One region of the Leptolyngbya sp. UWPOB_LEPTO1 genome, then DNA from elsewhere that is predicted to be linked to it. Evidence: riboswitches for the same ligand, from Rfam matches in the RefSeq annotation. Region 1 holds a riboswitch; the other holds the start of a gene.

Region 1 (7,729 bases):
TCCCGAAGGTGATTTACCCAACATTTTAGTCAACCACGGGAATGATGTTGTTTCTAGATGCCTGTGCGAAGCTCAAAGCTGGAACGAATACCGAAATCTCAATAAGAGCAAATTTGGAGAACACTCATTATGGTTACAACAGTAGACGACACGAAACGCAAAGCGATCGCGATGAAGCTTGCGGATATGAAAGCTGTTCAAGAATTAATCATCTCTAATGAACAGGAATTTATTTCAGCAACGACAGATTCTGAGATTGCCAAGCGCTTTCAAGAGATGCTGAAAGATGACCAGAAGAATCTGGGAATCTTGGACACTGTGATTGTTCAATATGGTGTGCCATCTGAACCGAAGCAGACGATTAGCGAATTCGTCAGCAAGATGGATCAGATGATGTCTGGTTCCGAATTGACCATGTATGAAAAGGTGTTTCAACATGAATTGATGAAGCATCAGCAAGTGATGACCGGAATCACGATTCACAAAGCTGCTCAGCGCGTGGGTGCAGATATCGAAGCGGCGATTACTCCACTAAATACTGTCAACTTTGAAAACCGTGCTCACCAAGAGCAACTCAAAGGCGTTCTCGAAACGTTGGGCGTGCGCGAATTGACCGGAATGGATGCAGACCAAGGACTGTGGAGCCGGGTTCAAGATGCGGTTGCGGCACTGTCTGGTGTAGCAGGTAGTGTTGTCACGCAAGCGAGTGGCAAGTCTGATATGAACATTCAAGATGTGATTCGGATGGATCACCAAAAAGTGAATGTTCTGTTTGCTGAAATCAAAGGAACGCAAGATCAAATGAAGCGCAAAGAGTTCTTCACTCAGTTGGCGAGTGACTTACGCGCTCATGCGATCGCTGAAAACGAAATTGCTTATCCCGCAGTTCGAGGTAAGTATGCTGAAAGCGACTTGCAAGAACTTTACGATGAGCAAAATTCCTGGTTCCCCGCACTTGAAGCGATGGAAAAAATGGACATGATGTCGGATCAGTTCATGTCTGCATTGAACAAGTTGATGGATGAGATCATGGATCACGTTCGTCAAGAAGAAAGCACGTTCTTTGCAGCATTGCGCGATAACTTCAGCAGTTCTGAACTAGAAAATCTGGCAACTCAGTTCAAGGCGAGAAAGAGCGAAGTACAAAAAGCTGCTGCTAAATAATCGCTGCACGAGCTAGGGTTTGATTTCAGGGGTTATAGACCGGGGGATAGATTCTCCCGGTTTTTTTGATTCAATAATAGAATTGCGACGGATAAAGACTTGATTCTATGGATATTGATTATGAGTCTGAAAGGAATCGATCCGAGTTTCTTAAAATCCACGAAGCTGCGATCGTAGAACTCTGCAACGAACTCGAAATTGTGCCCGACCCTGACACCATTAAGAAGATCTGGGTACCTTTAGCCTTTCAGATTGCACATTGGCGCAACGCTCAATCTCGTGTTCTCATTCAGGGGTTTCTAGGTGGGCAAGGCACTGGAAAAACGACCTTAACTAAAGTCCTTGCGCTGCTTCTCAACAAGCTCGGCTACTCGACTGTGAGTTGGTCACTTGATGATTTGTATTTGCCGTATGTCGATCGAGTTCGGTTGCGAACTCGTGATCCGCGAATGATTCGTCGAGGACCACCTGGAACGCATGATGTGCAATTAGGCATTGAGGTTTTACAGCAGTTTCAGCGGGGAGAGTTTCCGATCTCACTGCCCAGATTTGATAAATCGGCTCATGGAGGCGAAGGCGATCGCAGTGAGCCAGAACTCATTACACAGGCAGATATTATTCTCTTTGAGGGATGGTTTGTGGGAGTACGCCCGATTGTTTCTGAGTTCGAGATTGTTGCAGATCAGCAATTCGCACAAGCCATGAATCAGCAATTGCAGAGCTATGTACCGTTGTGGGAATTACTCGATCGCTTCGTGATTCTCTATGTTCCAGAGTATCAACTGAGCAAACAATGGCGGAAAGAAGCTGAGCATAAAATGATTGCTCAAGGTAAAGCTGGAATGAGTGATGCTGAAATCGATGAATTTGTCGAGTACTTTTGGCAAGCCTTACACCCTGAATTATTCATTCCGCCCCTACTAAAGCAGGCAGATTTAGTTCTAGAGATCGGAGAGGGGCACAGTGTTCGATCGATAAATTATCCAATCGATTGAGAATTTTTATGCATTCTGCTGTGAGAGGATCATGAAATACTTCTAAAGAAAGATTGTTCATTTTGATACTTCGATGGTAAAGTATCTCCTATTCGAGTCGGTCAGCTTAATTCAGAGAGTAATCTCTGAAGCGGAGGAACCAGTTTATTCGGGGCTTACTGTTGTGAGCTTAGTTATTTCTAAGTAACCCAATGGGGGGCATCTCGCAGCCCTCGCCCGTCAGCTAACTTCGTCAGCATTCGAGAGTGTGGCTCTGGAGAATCTAAACTTATGATCCTGCAAATCAATTTGGCAGCAATGTTTGCTGTTGTTTCTCAAGCGATGGGGCGGCGGGTTCGTCCAGTTATTAGTCGCGATCGTGTCTTTTTACCGTTCCTAGGTTTTCTAGGTGTGATTGTGCTGTGGTGGGCGATCGCGCTTGCGAAACCGGAGTTGATTCCAACGCCTCCTGAAGCATGGGTGGCAAATTTGGATTACATTCTGCATCCGTTTTATCGTCGAGGCCCTGGAGACTTAGGATTAGGATGGCTCTTACTTGCGAGTTTGCGGCGGGTATTGATTGGATTTAGCTTGGGTGCATTGGTAGCAATTCCAGTCGGCTTTTTGATTGGCATGTCTGAAAAAGCCATGATGGCGCTCAATCCAGTCATTCAGATTTTTAAGCCCGTTTCGCCGCTAGCTTGGTTGCCGATCGCGCTTTCTATTTTCAATCTGGCTGATCCTTCAGCAATTTTCGTGATCTTCATTACTTCACTTTGGGCAACGATTATCAACACTGCGTTGGGCGTATCGAGTGTTCCAAAAGATTATATTGATGTGTCGCGAGTGTTAGAAATGCCGCAGTGGCGGCGGATTCTGAAGATTGTGCTCCCTGCTAGCTTGCCGTACATTTTTACAGGTTTGAGAATTAGCCTGGGAATTGCTTGGCTGGTGATTGTGGCAGTCGAAATGCTAACTGGCGGAGTGGGAATCGGATTCTTTGTGTGGGATGAATGGAGTCGATTGAATCTTAGCTCTGTGTTTTTAGCCGTGTTTGTCATTGGCTTAACAGGATTGCTATTAGATTTTGGATTAGCCCAGCTTGAAGCTCTAGTAACACATCGTCGGCGATCGGTTTAGCTTCGAGAAACTCTCTAGAGAATTGCGTGCTATCAGGAACGATTGATAGCAATTTGTAGGCTTAGCAGATCTTGAAAATTTAGAGGTTTCAAAACTTAAAGTCCCTGATTCTAGGAGCTTTAGACGCTAAAGCCGAAGTTACTGTAGCACCCTTAAACCGAACCCGACATTCAACTGAACATCCTCCGAATGCAGAGAGTAGAGCATGAGAAATTGGACAAGACGAGCATTTTTAATCGGCGCGGGAACATCGACTGTGGCAGCTTCACTGCCTTCATGTGCGATCAATGCCAGTCGTGCACCCCAAGGACTCTCTGAGGCTGCAATGTCAGTTACTCCTGTGATTCAATCGAGCGAGTTAGAGAAACCGAATTTGACGATCGGCTATGTTCCGGTCAATGACTGTGCGCCATTTGCGATCGCTTGGGAAAAAGGCTTTTTTCGCAAATATGGCTTGAATGTACAATTGAGCCGTGAAGCCAGTTGGGCGACCTCACGAGATGGCTTAATCTTCGGTCGCTTAGATGCGGCTCCCGTCGTTGCCGGAGCAGTTACAAATGCGCGAGTTGGAGCAGAAGGCGCGCGCCATGCTCCGATGTGTGCTGGCATGACCATTCATCATCACGGAAATGCGATGACGATGAATCGCGCAATGTGGGAGTCAGGATTGCGTCCTTGGTCAGCATACAACGGCAACTTAGACACATTTGGGCAAGACTTTCGACAGTACTTTGATAACTTACCTTCAGAGCAACGAGTCTGGGCAGTCGTCCTCAGTTCTTCAATCTACGAGTACTTTGTGCGCTACGTTGCTGCAGCAGCAGGAGTCAATCCACTCAAAGAGTTTCGAGTGATTATTGTGCCCCCGCCCCAGATGGTGACGAATGTGCGGATTGGCGCAATGCAAGGTTACATGGTCGCTGAACCCTGGAATACACGGGCAATTTCAGGGAATGAAGGCATCGGGTTTACTTTTGCTCAAGGACGAGAGATCTGGAATGGACATCCCGATCGCTTACTTGCGGTCATGCAATCTTTTATTGATGAGAATCCCAAAACTTATCGGGCATTACTCAAAGCGATGATCGAAGCCTGTCGCTACTGTGATCAAAATCGAGAAGAAGTCGCTCAGATTATTTCAGCGCGATCGTATACCGGAGCAAATGTGAAATTTACTCGACCAGCGATCGTCGGAGACTACAACTACGGCGGATTTGATGGCAAAAATCGAACCGTGAAATCAGATTCGACAACCATGTTCTTCGACATGCCGAAAGATGTGCCTCACGTCAAAGATGAGCATTCTACTTTTATGTGGCAATCGCGCAGTTTATGGCTGATGACCCAAGCAGCGAGATGGGGACAAATCAAAGAAATTCCGAAAGATGCGGATCAGATTGCAGCAAAATCTTGGCGCACCGATATTTATCGCGAAGTCGCAGCAGAGTTGGGAATTGCTTGTCCAACTGAGGATTACAAAGTTGAGCCATCAGCAGCATTTATCGACAAGAAAGCGTTTGACCCAAGCGATCCAGTCGGGTATCTCAACAGTTTCGAGATTCGGGCGAGTCAAGCTACAAAAGTCTATTTTTCCTAGGTTTATTTTTCGTAGTTAACGAGTATTTTAGAAGGAGTTCTTCATGACAAAATTCAACATGCTCAATGCGCCAAAGCCTGAGTTTGGGATGTCATATGCACCAGCATTTCTTGAAATTCAGCAGCTTTCTAAATCGTATAAAAACGGCGATCGCGAAACTGTGATTCTCAAAGATGTCAATTTAACGATCGGGGAGCGCGAATATATCTCGATTATTGGGCATTCGGGCTGTGGGAAGTCTACGTTGCTAAAAATTGTGGCGGGACTAGAGCGATCGACTTCAGGTTCCGTTTTACTCGAAGGGCGAGAAATTCGCAAACCCGGAGCAGAGAGAATGATGGTGTTTCAGAACTATTCATTGCTGCCTTGGTTAACCGTTCGACAGAACATTCGCTTAGCTGTCGATGAAGTGTCGCGAGGCTTGTCTGCGGCTGAGAAAAAACAGGTTGTCAATGAACACATTGCCATGGTGAATCTCAATGCTGCGGCTGATAAGTATCCGGATGAGATTTCAGGCGGCATGAAGCAGCGAGTCGGGATTGCGAGAGCATTAGCAATCCGCCCAAAAATGCTGCTGATGGATGAGCCGTTTGGAGCCTTGGATGCGTTGACGAAGAGTAAATTACAGCGACAGGTACTAGAAATTTGGGAGCAGCATCGGCAAGCGGTGATGATGATTACGCATGATGTCGATGAGGCGATTTATATGAGCGATCGCATTGTGCTGATGACGAATGGACCTGAAGCTACGATCGGAGAGATTCTAGAAGTCCCGTTTGAGCATCCCCGCGATCGAGCGAAGATTCGCAATTCTCCTGCTTACTATGAACTGCGGAATCATGCGCTGAATTTCTTGGACTCGCATTTTGAGTCGGATGAGTAATCGTCGATCGCATTCATTGTGCAGGGTGGGGAGTAGCAACTATCATTTCAGATCTTCACCCTATTCTCCTGACCTGAATCTTTAAAGTTTCGAGCAGCTACAGAACTCCAAGTTGTGTCAAGCCTGGAGTTCTTTTCTTATTCTGCCGATGAACTGTCTGCTTGCCGATTCAAAAGTGCAGTGACGACCGCGAGTGCAAAGCAACTGATAACTGCGATGCCGATTACTGCTTGACCGCCATCAAATAATCCTGCACCCAAAGCAACTGTTGGAGGCTTGGCAACAATCAAGCTCAGACCCAAAGATGCTAGGAATTTTTTCCATCGCATCTGAGTTAAGCCAATCCCATACGCGACAAAATCAAAACCACCGCCCATCATAAAGCCCGTAGCTAAGAAGAAATTCTTCTCTAGATGCTTTTGGCTAAACCGATCGACGCGCTCCATAAATTTTGCGCCCACCAGCTTTTGGACAAGAGATCGACCATAGCGACGTGCTAGGTAAAAATTCATTACACAAGCAAGGAGATCGGCGACAACGATCGTCGCTAACCCAACTCCAAATCCAAACAGACCGCCAGCGAGCAGCGCATACAACGTCCCTGGAAGAATCGGAATCACGATACTGACAAATCGCAGTCCGAGTAAAACAATCGGACTCCATACGCCAAAGCGTTGAACTTCTGTTCGGAGTTGATCGACACCAATTTGATTGATTCCCCAAATCATTCCAGCAATGAGGAGAACAATCAAGGAGAATTTCAAGATTTTAGCGATCGTATGCGGCATAGTTTGAGAGAAGTTTGTGCGAGCACCTGATCAATAGGATCTCACACAATACACCTCAGCACGGAATTCGCAGGCTAATCACAGCGATCGACTTGAGCCGTTTTCAGCACGATTTGGTCGATTGCTTGGACGAGGACTTGTCCTGACTGCCCAGGTTGATTGACCACAATACTCAGCGCGATCGTGCCATAGTTCGGGTTGTCTAAATATCCAGACAATGCCCTGACTCCCCGCAAGGTTCCAGTCTTGCCATGAAATTGACCTTGAACGGGAGTATTGCGAAAGCGATTTTGGAGTGTTCCATTCACTCCGGCAACGGCTAAAGATCGATAAAATAGTCCACTTGAATCATTCGTAAACATCCCTTCCAAGAGAGCAACGAGAGCAGATGGCGTTGCCCGATTATTGCGAGAGAGTCCCGAACCATCAACTTGCGCATAGCTCTGGGCATTCACTCCTAGCAGTTCTAATGCATTTCTGATGGCAGCTTGTCCTCCAATACGACGGCGCAGCGCATCTGCTCGATTGTTATCGCTATAGCGATTGACCTCAGTCACCCAGTTACTAAAAGACGGTATCGTTTGAGGATTGTTGGTGCTAGCAATTTTCAGCGCGGCAGCGGTCGTCAGCAATTTGACATTCGAGGCAGGAATAAGTGAACTATTCGGATTGTACTGGTAGAGAATTGCAGGCGTTTCGATCGGCTTAATCAGAATGCCCCAGCGAGCATTGCGAAATCTTGGATTTTTCACAATAGCGTCGATCGCAGATTCTAAATTGCTTCGGCAGAATCTAGAAGTTGATCGCACCGCAAAATTTAATGGTGCATCGGACAACGAAGTTTGGGCAGTGGCAACTTCAGACTGGCTCCAGACTCCCAGACTAATACTGACAGCTAAAGCAGTGTTTTTGATTACTTTTTGAATTCGAGTCAGGGCTTTTTCTTCGGATCTTTGCATCTTGCTCACGTAGCTTTTACTTAAATTCTTCGTAACAAAATCACTCCCACCGCGGAGCAATATATCACAAGAATCGCAGCTACTATCACTTTGATCAAAGAATAAACGTTGCCCATTTCGCCTAGCTTGCGAGAATCTGAGCCTTGAGCAGACAGTTGAGAACTATTTCTGCTTGGTTGAACTTACGATCGCAAAATACGACGAATATGAGCCTCGACAACATC
Region 2 (7,729 bases), on a different contig from region 1:
CCTATTCGCAACTTTTAGATCCCCTGCCGAATACTCAAGACGCACTCAAAACGCCAGCGATCGAGAGTTTTATGCACTTGCATCTTGGCATTCGCGCAGAGGGTTTAGAAGGTTTAACAGGTCATCATGTGGTCGTGCATGACGATCGAGACATCACTACCCCTGGAAATACCTGCATGATTTCGATTCCCTCGGTTTGGGATGCGACGCTTGCTCCAGATGGGCATCACGTTGTTCATGCTTACACGTTAGAACCTTTTGAAGGTTGGGCGCGAAATGCCGAGTATGAGCAGAAAAAACATCAGCGATCGCAGTCGCTATTTCGTGCCGTTGAGAAAGTCATTCCAGATTTGAAATCCCGCATCGTCTTGGAACTGATTGGAACTCCGCTGACTCATGCGCGATATTTGCGACGATATCAAGGCACATACGGAGCCGGAATTCCTGCTGGACAAGGATTATTTCCGAGTTGTTATACGCCAATTGAGAATCTCTACCGAGTTGGAGATAGCACCATGCCCGGAATTGGTGTGCCTGCTGTTGCGGCTTCGGGAATTCTCTGCGCGAATACACTCGTCGATCCGGCTCAAACACTTGAATTGGTTGATTTACTTTGACTTTCTTTCTTCAATTTCGAGGTGAAATCGCTGCGCTAATGGCTGCCCTGATCTGGGCAACTGCCTCGATCGTCTATACGGGCGTTGGACGGCAAATCAAGCCGCTGGCTTTGAATTTCACCAAGGGCTGGATTGCGATCGTTTTGCTCGTCCTGACCTTACTCCTCACTCAGTGGAATATTCCCTCGATCGATCCGGCTCATTTTCTCCTGCTCTTTCTCAGCGGCACGATCGGCATTGGCTTCGGTGATACTGCTTATTTCAACGCGCTCAATTGCATCGGCGCAAGAAGAACCCTTTTATTTGAAACTCTTGCGCCTCCTATGTCTGCTGTGTTTGCCTTGCTCTTTCTCAAAGAGCAGATTTCAACCACGGCTTGGCTTGGGATTGGGTTGACGATTGTCGGAGTCGTTTGGGTGATCTTAGAACGCGCTTCTGATGTTCACGAAAATTTCCGTCCGCTTCGGGGCAGTTTATTCGGACTGCTCGCCGCTCTTGGGCAAGCAACAGGTGCCGTTATGTCAAGAGCCGCACTGGTCAGTTCTGAAATTGACTCACTCTGGAGTACATTAATTCGGCTTTTAGGCGGTACGATCGCACTGCTCATCTGGATCTTGCTGCAACGCCAATCGGTTGAACTGGTTAAACCCGTACAAAATCGTCGATTGTTTGTCGTGATTGCAACAACGGGATTCGTGAGTACTTATTTAGGAATTTTACTTCAGCAAACGTCTCTGAAATTCGCTGCAACCGGAATCGCACAAGCCTTGAGTAGTACCAGTCCCTTATTTGTCATACCCTTAACTCGGATTTTGGGCGATCGCGTTAGCATACGATCTGTCATGGGTGTCCTGATTGCGCTGTTGGGAGTGGGTTTATTGTTTCAGCGTCAATGATTTTAATCACTGGTAGGTAACAGGTGATGCTGGGTAACATTTACAACGTGATACGATGCCGTGTAACAATGTCTTTCATAAATCTATAGAACAACATTCAGTGATTTTGCTAACGCAGATATTCAGAACTGCATAGTATCTCTAGAGGAGGAAAGCTACGGGACTAACACGGGGTCGCTACGATTTCAATTCCTAGCAACGTCAATGTTTGAGGAAAGAGTTGTTTATGCAAGTTTTGTTAGTGGTTTCGGGATTATTTTACGTAGCCGTGATGCCAGTTCTCTTCATTAGCTGGCTCGAATTTTTCCGTCATGATCAAGATGATTTAACCAAGAAAGAGCAACGGATATCAGGCTTAGTGATTGCGATCGCGTGTCTATTTTGGGTCATCGTTCTCCCCTTCGCTTACTTAGAACTTCTGGATAAATTTAAGCGTTCTAGCCGTGCCGCAAGACTCTATCAAAAAATGTTAACGGCTCCGAAAATCCAATCCTTAACGCCACCCGAAGATTTTCCCTGTTCTAATTTCTCGAACAACTGAGTGACATTTGCAACCAATCTGTATCTCGTGAGAGAAGACAAAGCGGCTGCATTTAGAAAATACTAAAGGTGGAAATGGAAGAAATTTGCTGTCAAGAACAATACAATATGTGAGGAAAATGGTACGCTCCAGTACCAGTTGTTATAATGGCAATGATTCTGCTACCGAGGCTGACTCGCTTACGTCCCTCGTTTTGTCTTATAAGTAGCAGTTCTTTCTCGCATGTCCGTATTAAATTAGCCAACAGCAAGATCAAACCAGAGTACCTGGTTTTTTGTTGTGGGTGCTTTTGTCAACACTTTAGGGAAGTCAATCTGTGGGTCGCTTAATTTGAATCTAAGCCCTTTTTAGGGTGCTTGAATTCAAAACGGAGGAACCAATTTTTGGGGCGAATCTCAAACACCCGTTTGAGAAAGACACCTTCCAGTCTTAGCCCGTCAGCTAACTCCGTCAGCATTGGGAGGATTCTCCAGAACGCAGTTCTCTGCGATTATGGTGTCCTGAATTTCGATCGTCTATCTGCGATCGTCAAAAATCCCTCACCCACCTCTCAGCCCTGTGTAGTTAGGAGAGGTTTCAAACTCGTGAATATTCATTCGATGCTCGTACGGCTCCAAGGCACGCTTGGACGGACTGATTTGGTTCAGAAAATGCTGCTGATGGCAGGTACAAGCCATGCCGAGGAGCCAGAAATCAATCTGGTCGTTGGTTATTCTCATTCGCCGAGTAGTCAGACGGCGCTGGATCTGACATTATGGATTGCTCACCAAACACGCTTGGCAACGGGTAAACAGGTGACGGTTCAAGTCGTGTATGTGATTGATGATGGCGTGATGAACCGGATTCCGGTTTTTAATAGCACCTCGAAACGCTCGAAAAAAGAAGCGGGAAATGAGTGGCAGACCAGCCGAACTGCGATCGCGGAATTAGAAACGATGGCAAGTCCGCAGTTTGGGATGGCGGAACTGTTTGAGCAAGCCGATCGCATCTTATGGAATGCGCGCTGTATGGCGGAAGAATGGCGCGGTTCCCTGAAGACGCATTTGCGGTTTGGGCGCGTTGCAAAAGAGTTGAAGGAAGTTGTCGAGGCTGAGAAGGCTTCGCTGTTGATTTTGGGATGTGATACAGGCGACCATCCGCTGGTGAGGCAATTGGGGGTGCAGTTCCCCTGTCCAGTGTTGGGAATTCCGTCTGTGTTGGAAGATTAGGGTGAACCATCGGCGATCGCGGAGATTTAGCCGATCGCCTGGTTCAAAAAGTAAGCTTAGTTCCCCAACGAAAGGTATGGTTTTTAGTGGCGTTGGGGTAGAAGCTCAGAACTTATGACAGGAAAAATATTAGCGATCGCGGTGGGTGATCAGGGTCAGTTCGCGCAGTTAGTGACGGTACTGATTATTTTGCTGTTGGTGGCGACGATTGTGGCATTGCTGTCGCGACGGTTAAGAGTGCCTTATGTGACGGGATTGGTGCTGGCAGGAGTCGCGATCGCGGAATTTCTGCCTCGAAAAGTTGGATTAGATTCAGCGCTGATTATTAATTTGTTTCTGCCCATTTTGCTGTTTGAGGCAGCGATTAATACTGATATTAGTCGGTTAAGAAGTACGCTGAAGCCGATTTTGCTGCTCGCAGGTCCAGGCGTGTTGATCGCGGTTGGAATTACGGCGATCGGACTAAAATTTGGCTTGGCATTGGAGTGGATTCCAGCGCTGTTGGTTGGAGTGATTTTGGCGATTACGGACACAGTGTCGGTGATTGCCGTGTTTAAAGAGGTGGAAGTTCCCTCCAAACTGATCACGATCGTCGAAGGAGAAAGCCTATTTAACGACGGCATTGCGCTGGTGCTGTTCAGTTTGGTTTTGAAATTTAATTCGACTGGTAGCATTGCGCTGACTGATGGGATTCGCGAGTTGGTGGTCGTGATTGTTGGCGGACTCGCGGTTGGCTTGGTTCTGGGGTATTTGGGAGTGGAATTGTATTTGCAATCCGAAGATGATCCACTCAGTAGTATTTTATTGACTGTGGCGATCGCTCTGAGTGCATTTCAATTAGGTCAATTTCTGCATGTTTCGGGTGTGGTAGCAGTCGTGATTGCGGGTTTGATGTTGGGAAACTTGGAGCGATCGCGCAAGGTTTCGGCATCGAGTCGGATCACGGTACTGAGCTTTTGGGAGTATGCGGGATTCGGAGTCAATACGTTTATTTTCCTGCTGATTGGGTTAGAACTGCGATTAGATACGTTGGGGCGAATTTTGCCTGCGGTCTTGCTGGCTGTGTTGGCATATCAGATTGGGCGGATGTTGGCAGTGTATCCCCTACTCGCATTGGTAGGAGTGTTTGATCGACCCATTCCGCTCAAGTGGCAACACGTGCTGTTTTTGGGCAATATTAAAGGCTCGTTGTCGATGGCTTTGGTGTTAAGTTTGCCATCGAGTATTCCGGGGCGAGAATCGCTGATTGCGATCGTGTTTGGGTCGGTGTTGTTATCGCTGGTTGTGCAAGGGGTGGGATTGCCGTTTATTGTTCAACGATTGAAGTTGGCTCATCGTTCCGAGGTGCAAGAGTGGGTCGAAGGATTGCAATCGCAGTTAATGACGGCAAAAGCAGCGCAGGATGAACTCGACACCTTGCTCAAAAGTGGGGTTTTGCCGAAGTCAGTATATGAGGAATTGCGATCGAGCTATCAAATTAAAGTGGCAGCAGCAGAGCGATCGCTGCGAGATTTTTACAATCGTCGCTCGGAGAAATCTACTGTCCTTACCTTTCAGGCATCTCGGTTTGATGCAGTGAAGCGACGGTTGTTATTAGCGGAAAAAAATGCCTTGAATGATGCGTTGCGTAAGCGAATTTTGTCTGAGGAAGTTGTGAAAGGCAGATTGAAAGCGATCGATGAGCAGTTGTTAAAGGTTGAGGATGATTGACGCTAAAGCTGCATTAACGGATGATAGCGAATGCTGTCTGTAATTTTATTGTGTTATGACTTCTGCGAACCCGTACAGTGAAGCGATCGCGCTTCATGTCACCGATGCTCACCACGATCTTGTGATTCAGCGCCCGAGTGCGGGACTGGCTTTGCAAGGTCGAATTCGGGTTCCAGGAGATAAATCGATTTCGCATCGGGCGTTAATGTTGGGCGCTTTGGCTCAAGGCGAAACCGTTATTCACGGATTGCTTTTAGGAGAAGATCCGAGAAGTACAGCCAGTTGTTTTCGGGCGATGGGAGCCGAAATCTCGGAGTTGAACACGGAAGAGGTGCGAGTCAAGGGAATTGGACTGGGCAATTTAGTCGAGCCTGTGGATGTTTTAGATGCGGGAAATTCTGGCACAACCTTACGATTAATGCTCGGAATTTTGGCATCGCATCCGGATCGATTTTTTACCGTAACCGGAGATGGATCATTGCGATCGCGCCCGATGTCTCGTGTCGTGAAACCCCTTCAGCAGATGGGCGCACAGATTTGGGGACGCAAGCAAAATTCGCTCGCGCCTTTAGCCATTCAGGGGCAGGTTTTGAAACCGATTCATTACCATTCGCCGATCGCGTCTGCTCAAGTGAAATCCTGTGTTTTACTTGCTGGATTAATGACGCAAGGAAAAACAACCGTCACCGAGCCAGCCTTGTCGCGCGATCATAGTGAACGGATGCTGCGGGCGTTTGGAGCAGATTTAACCGTTGACCCTGAAACCAATAGTGTGACCGTAACCGGACAGTCTCAATTGACCGGGCAGACGGTTGTTGTGCCGGGAGATATTAGCTCAGCCGCATTTTGGCTCGTTGCAGGGGCGATCGTACCTGGGTCAGATTTGACGATCGAGAATGTTGGGGTGAATCCAACCCGAACGGGTGTCTTAGAAATTCTCGAACGTATGGGAGCCGATATTACCTTGGAAAATCAGCGAGAAGTTGCAGGTGAACCTGTAGCAGATTTGCGGGTGCGTCACAGTGCATTGAAAGCGTGTGAAATCTCAGGCGATGTGATTCCAAGATTAATTGATGAGATTCCAATTCTGGCAGTGGCAGCGGCATTTGCAGAAGGAACCACGATCGTCAAAGATGCGGAAGAGTTGCGTGTGAAAGAGAGCGATCGCATTACTGTGATGGCGACGCAGCTAAATCAGATGGGAGCTTCGGTTCGAGAACTCCCGGATGGAATGGAAATTACAGGTGGAACGCCTCTGAAAGGGGCTGAAGTGGATAGCTATACGGATCATCGGATTGCGATGAGTTTAGCGATCGCGGCGTTGAATGCTGCGGGCACAACGACAATTCATCGGGCAGAGGCGGCAGCGATTTCGTATCCAGATTTCACGCCGACATTGCAGCGGGTTACGGGGTTAGGTTGATAAATTTTCGGAGAATCTCGGAAATTGCTTCCACCTGTAAATTTCGGGTTGATTTGTCGATCTCACTCTCCCGCACAGGGTTTTAAACCCCGTGCTAACTGTGCAAAGTCCCTGAACGGACTGAATCGCTATATTCTGGTAGTCTCTTTAGAGACTTCGCACGGTTAGACCGTGATTTTCAATCACGGGCGGGAAAGCGCAATCAATGATCAACCCAAAATTTACAGGTGGAATTGCTTTACGCAGCGGTGAGTGCTGCGATCGCTTCAACCTCGATTTTCAACCCTGGCACAAAAAGGCTCTCGACTTGTACAAGGGAACTTGCAGGCAAGTGCTGTTCAAAGTAGCGAAATAAAACAGTTCTAAGCTGACTCAGTTGTCCTAGCTCGGTAACGAATATCGTGACTTTGAGTAATCCTTGAAAGCTCGTCTTTTCTGCTTCGAGAATGCCTTGCATCTGTTCGAGAATCACTTCAGCCTGAGCGATTAGATCTTCGTCTTGTGCAGGTGTATTGAACGCGGTTAAGCCCGAAATAAACAGTAAGTCACCGTGGCGTACGGTATGAACATACGCACCTAGGGGTCTGTCAAGATGAGGATAATTTTTGCGTTCAATCTGCATTGGTTTGGAAGGGCATCTCCTTGTTCAACTGTTGAATCGCTTCATCCATTTGACGTTTACGATCGCATTCTTGCGCGATCGCTCTCAAAACTCGTTCTGTAATTTGATCAGGCGTTTCATCGGGCTGGATCAAGATATGAATGTCGGCTTGAGCATAGCGCGATCGACGTTCAGATAAAAGCTGGTTTAAACGTGCTCCTAAGTCTTGCTGCTGAAGTAAAGGGCGAGTCGTGTCATCACTCAGACGCTTTTGGATCTGCTCAACGGGTAAATCTAACCAAACAATTACGCCATGCTTTAAATAGCTCCAATTATCTGGAGCCACAACAATTCCGCCTCCGGTTGCAACAACCTTTCTCAACCGTGAAGAAACTTGAGATAACGTCGCCGTTTCGAGTTGCCGAAAAATGCTTTCTCCAGATTCAGCAAAAATGGTCGAAACACTTTGCCCAGTCGCTTGCTCGATAAACATATCCGTATCGAGAAATTCGTAGTTCAAGCGCTGTGCTAATAATTGCCCGATCGTCGTTTTTCCCACCCCCATCATGCCAATGAGAAAAACACTCACCCCGTTTAACATTTAGAACTCTTCCTCATCCAAATTTCGAGTCGGTGGTTTGATCACCTTATAGTCTGCATCCACAACGTCCGGCGGTGTAGTAGGTTCGCGATAGGTGTAGGAGTACGACGACCCAGATCGTGTTTCTGTAGT

What was found. Region 1 has a riboswitch for cyclic di-AMP ahead of ntrB (nitrate ABC transporter permease). Riboswitches for the same ligand answer to the same signal wherever they lie in the genome.
Region 2: linked by a shared signal. The riboswitch ahead of J0L70_RS01065 (universal stress protein) and the one ahead of ntrB (nitrate ABC transporter permease) in region 1 are both predicted to bind cyclic di-AMP.

Annotation. Positions count from the first base shown of each region.
Region 1 covers NZ_JAFLCJ010000012.1:89,509-97,237, forward strand. Annotated here, with positions in the region: gene J0L70_RS18480 (hemerythrin domain-containing protein) at 130-1,164, shown strand; gene J0L70_RS18485 (glycerate kinase) at 1,272-2,159, shown strand; cyclic di-AMP (ydaO/yuaA leader) riboswitch at 2,253-2,412, shown strand; gene ntrB (nitrate ABC transporter permease) at 2,430-3,278, shown strand; gene J0L70_RS18495 (ABC transporter substrate-binding protein) at 3,484-4,875, shown strand; gene J0L70_RS18500 (ABC transporter ATP-binding protein) at 4,919-5,758, shown strand; gene J0L70_RS18505 (TVP38/TMEM64 family protein) at 5,896-6,546, opposite strand; gene J0L70_RS18510 (D-alanyl-D-alanine carboxypeptidase) at 6,621-7,505, opposite strand; gene J0L70_RS18515 (alpha/beta fold hydrolase) at 7,688-7,729, opposite strand, start outside.
Region 2 covers NZ_JAFLCJ010000001.1:238,189-245,917, reverse strand. Annotated here, with positions in the region: gene J0L70_RS01080 (phytoene desaturase family protein) at 1-617, shown strand, start outside; gene J0L70_RS01075 (DMT family transporter) at 614-1,513, shown strand; gene J0L70_RS01070 (hypothetical protein) at 1,740-2,054, shown strand; cyclic di-AMP (ydaO/yuaA leader) riboswitch at 2,398-2,522, shown strand; gene J0L70_RS01065 (universal stress protein) at 2,639-3,262, shown strand; gene J0L70_RS01060 (cation:proton antiporter) at 3,377-4,972, shown strand; gene aroA (3-phosphoshikimate 1-carboxyvinyltransferase) at 5,028-6,395, shown strand; gene J0L70_RS01050 (RidA family protein) at 6,634-7,017, opposite strand; gene J0L70_RS01045 (shikimate kinase) at 7,007-7,597, opposite strand; gene J0L70_RS01040 (LapA family protein) at 7,598-7,729, opposite strand, start outside.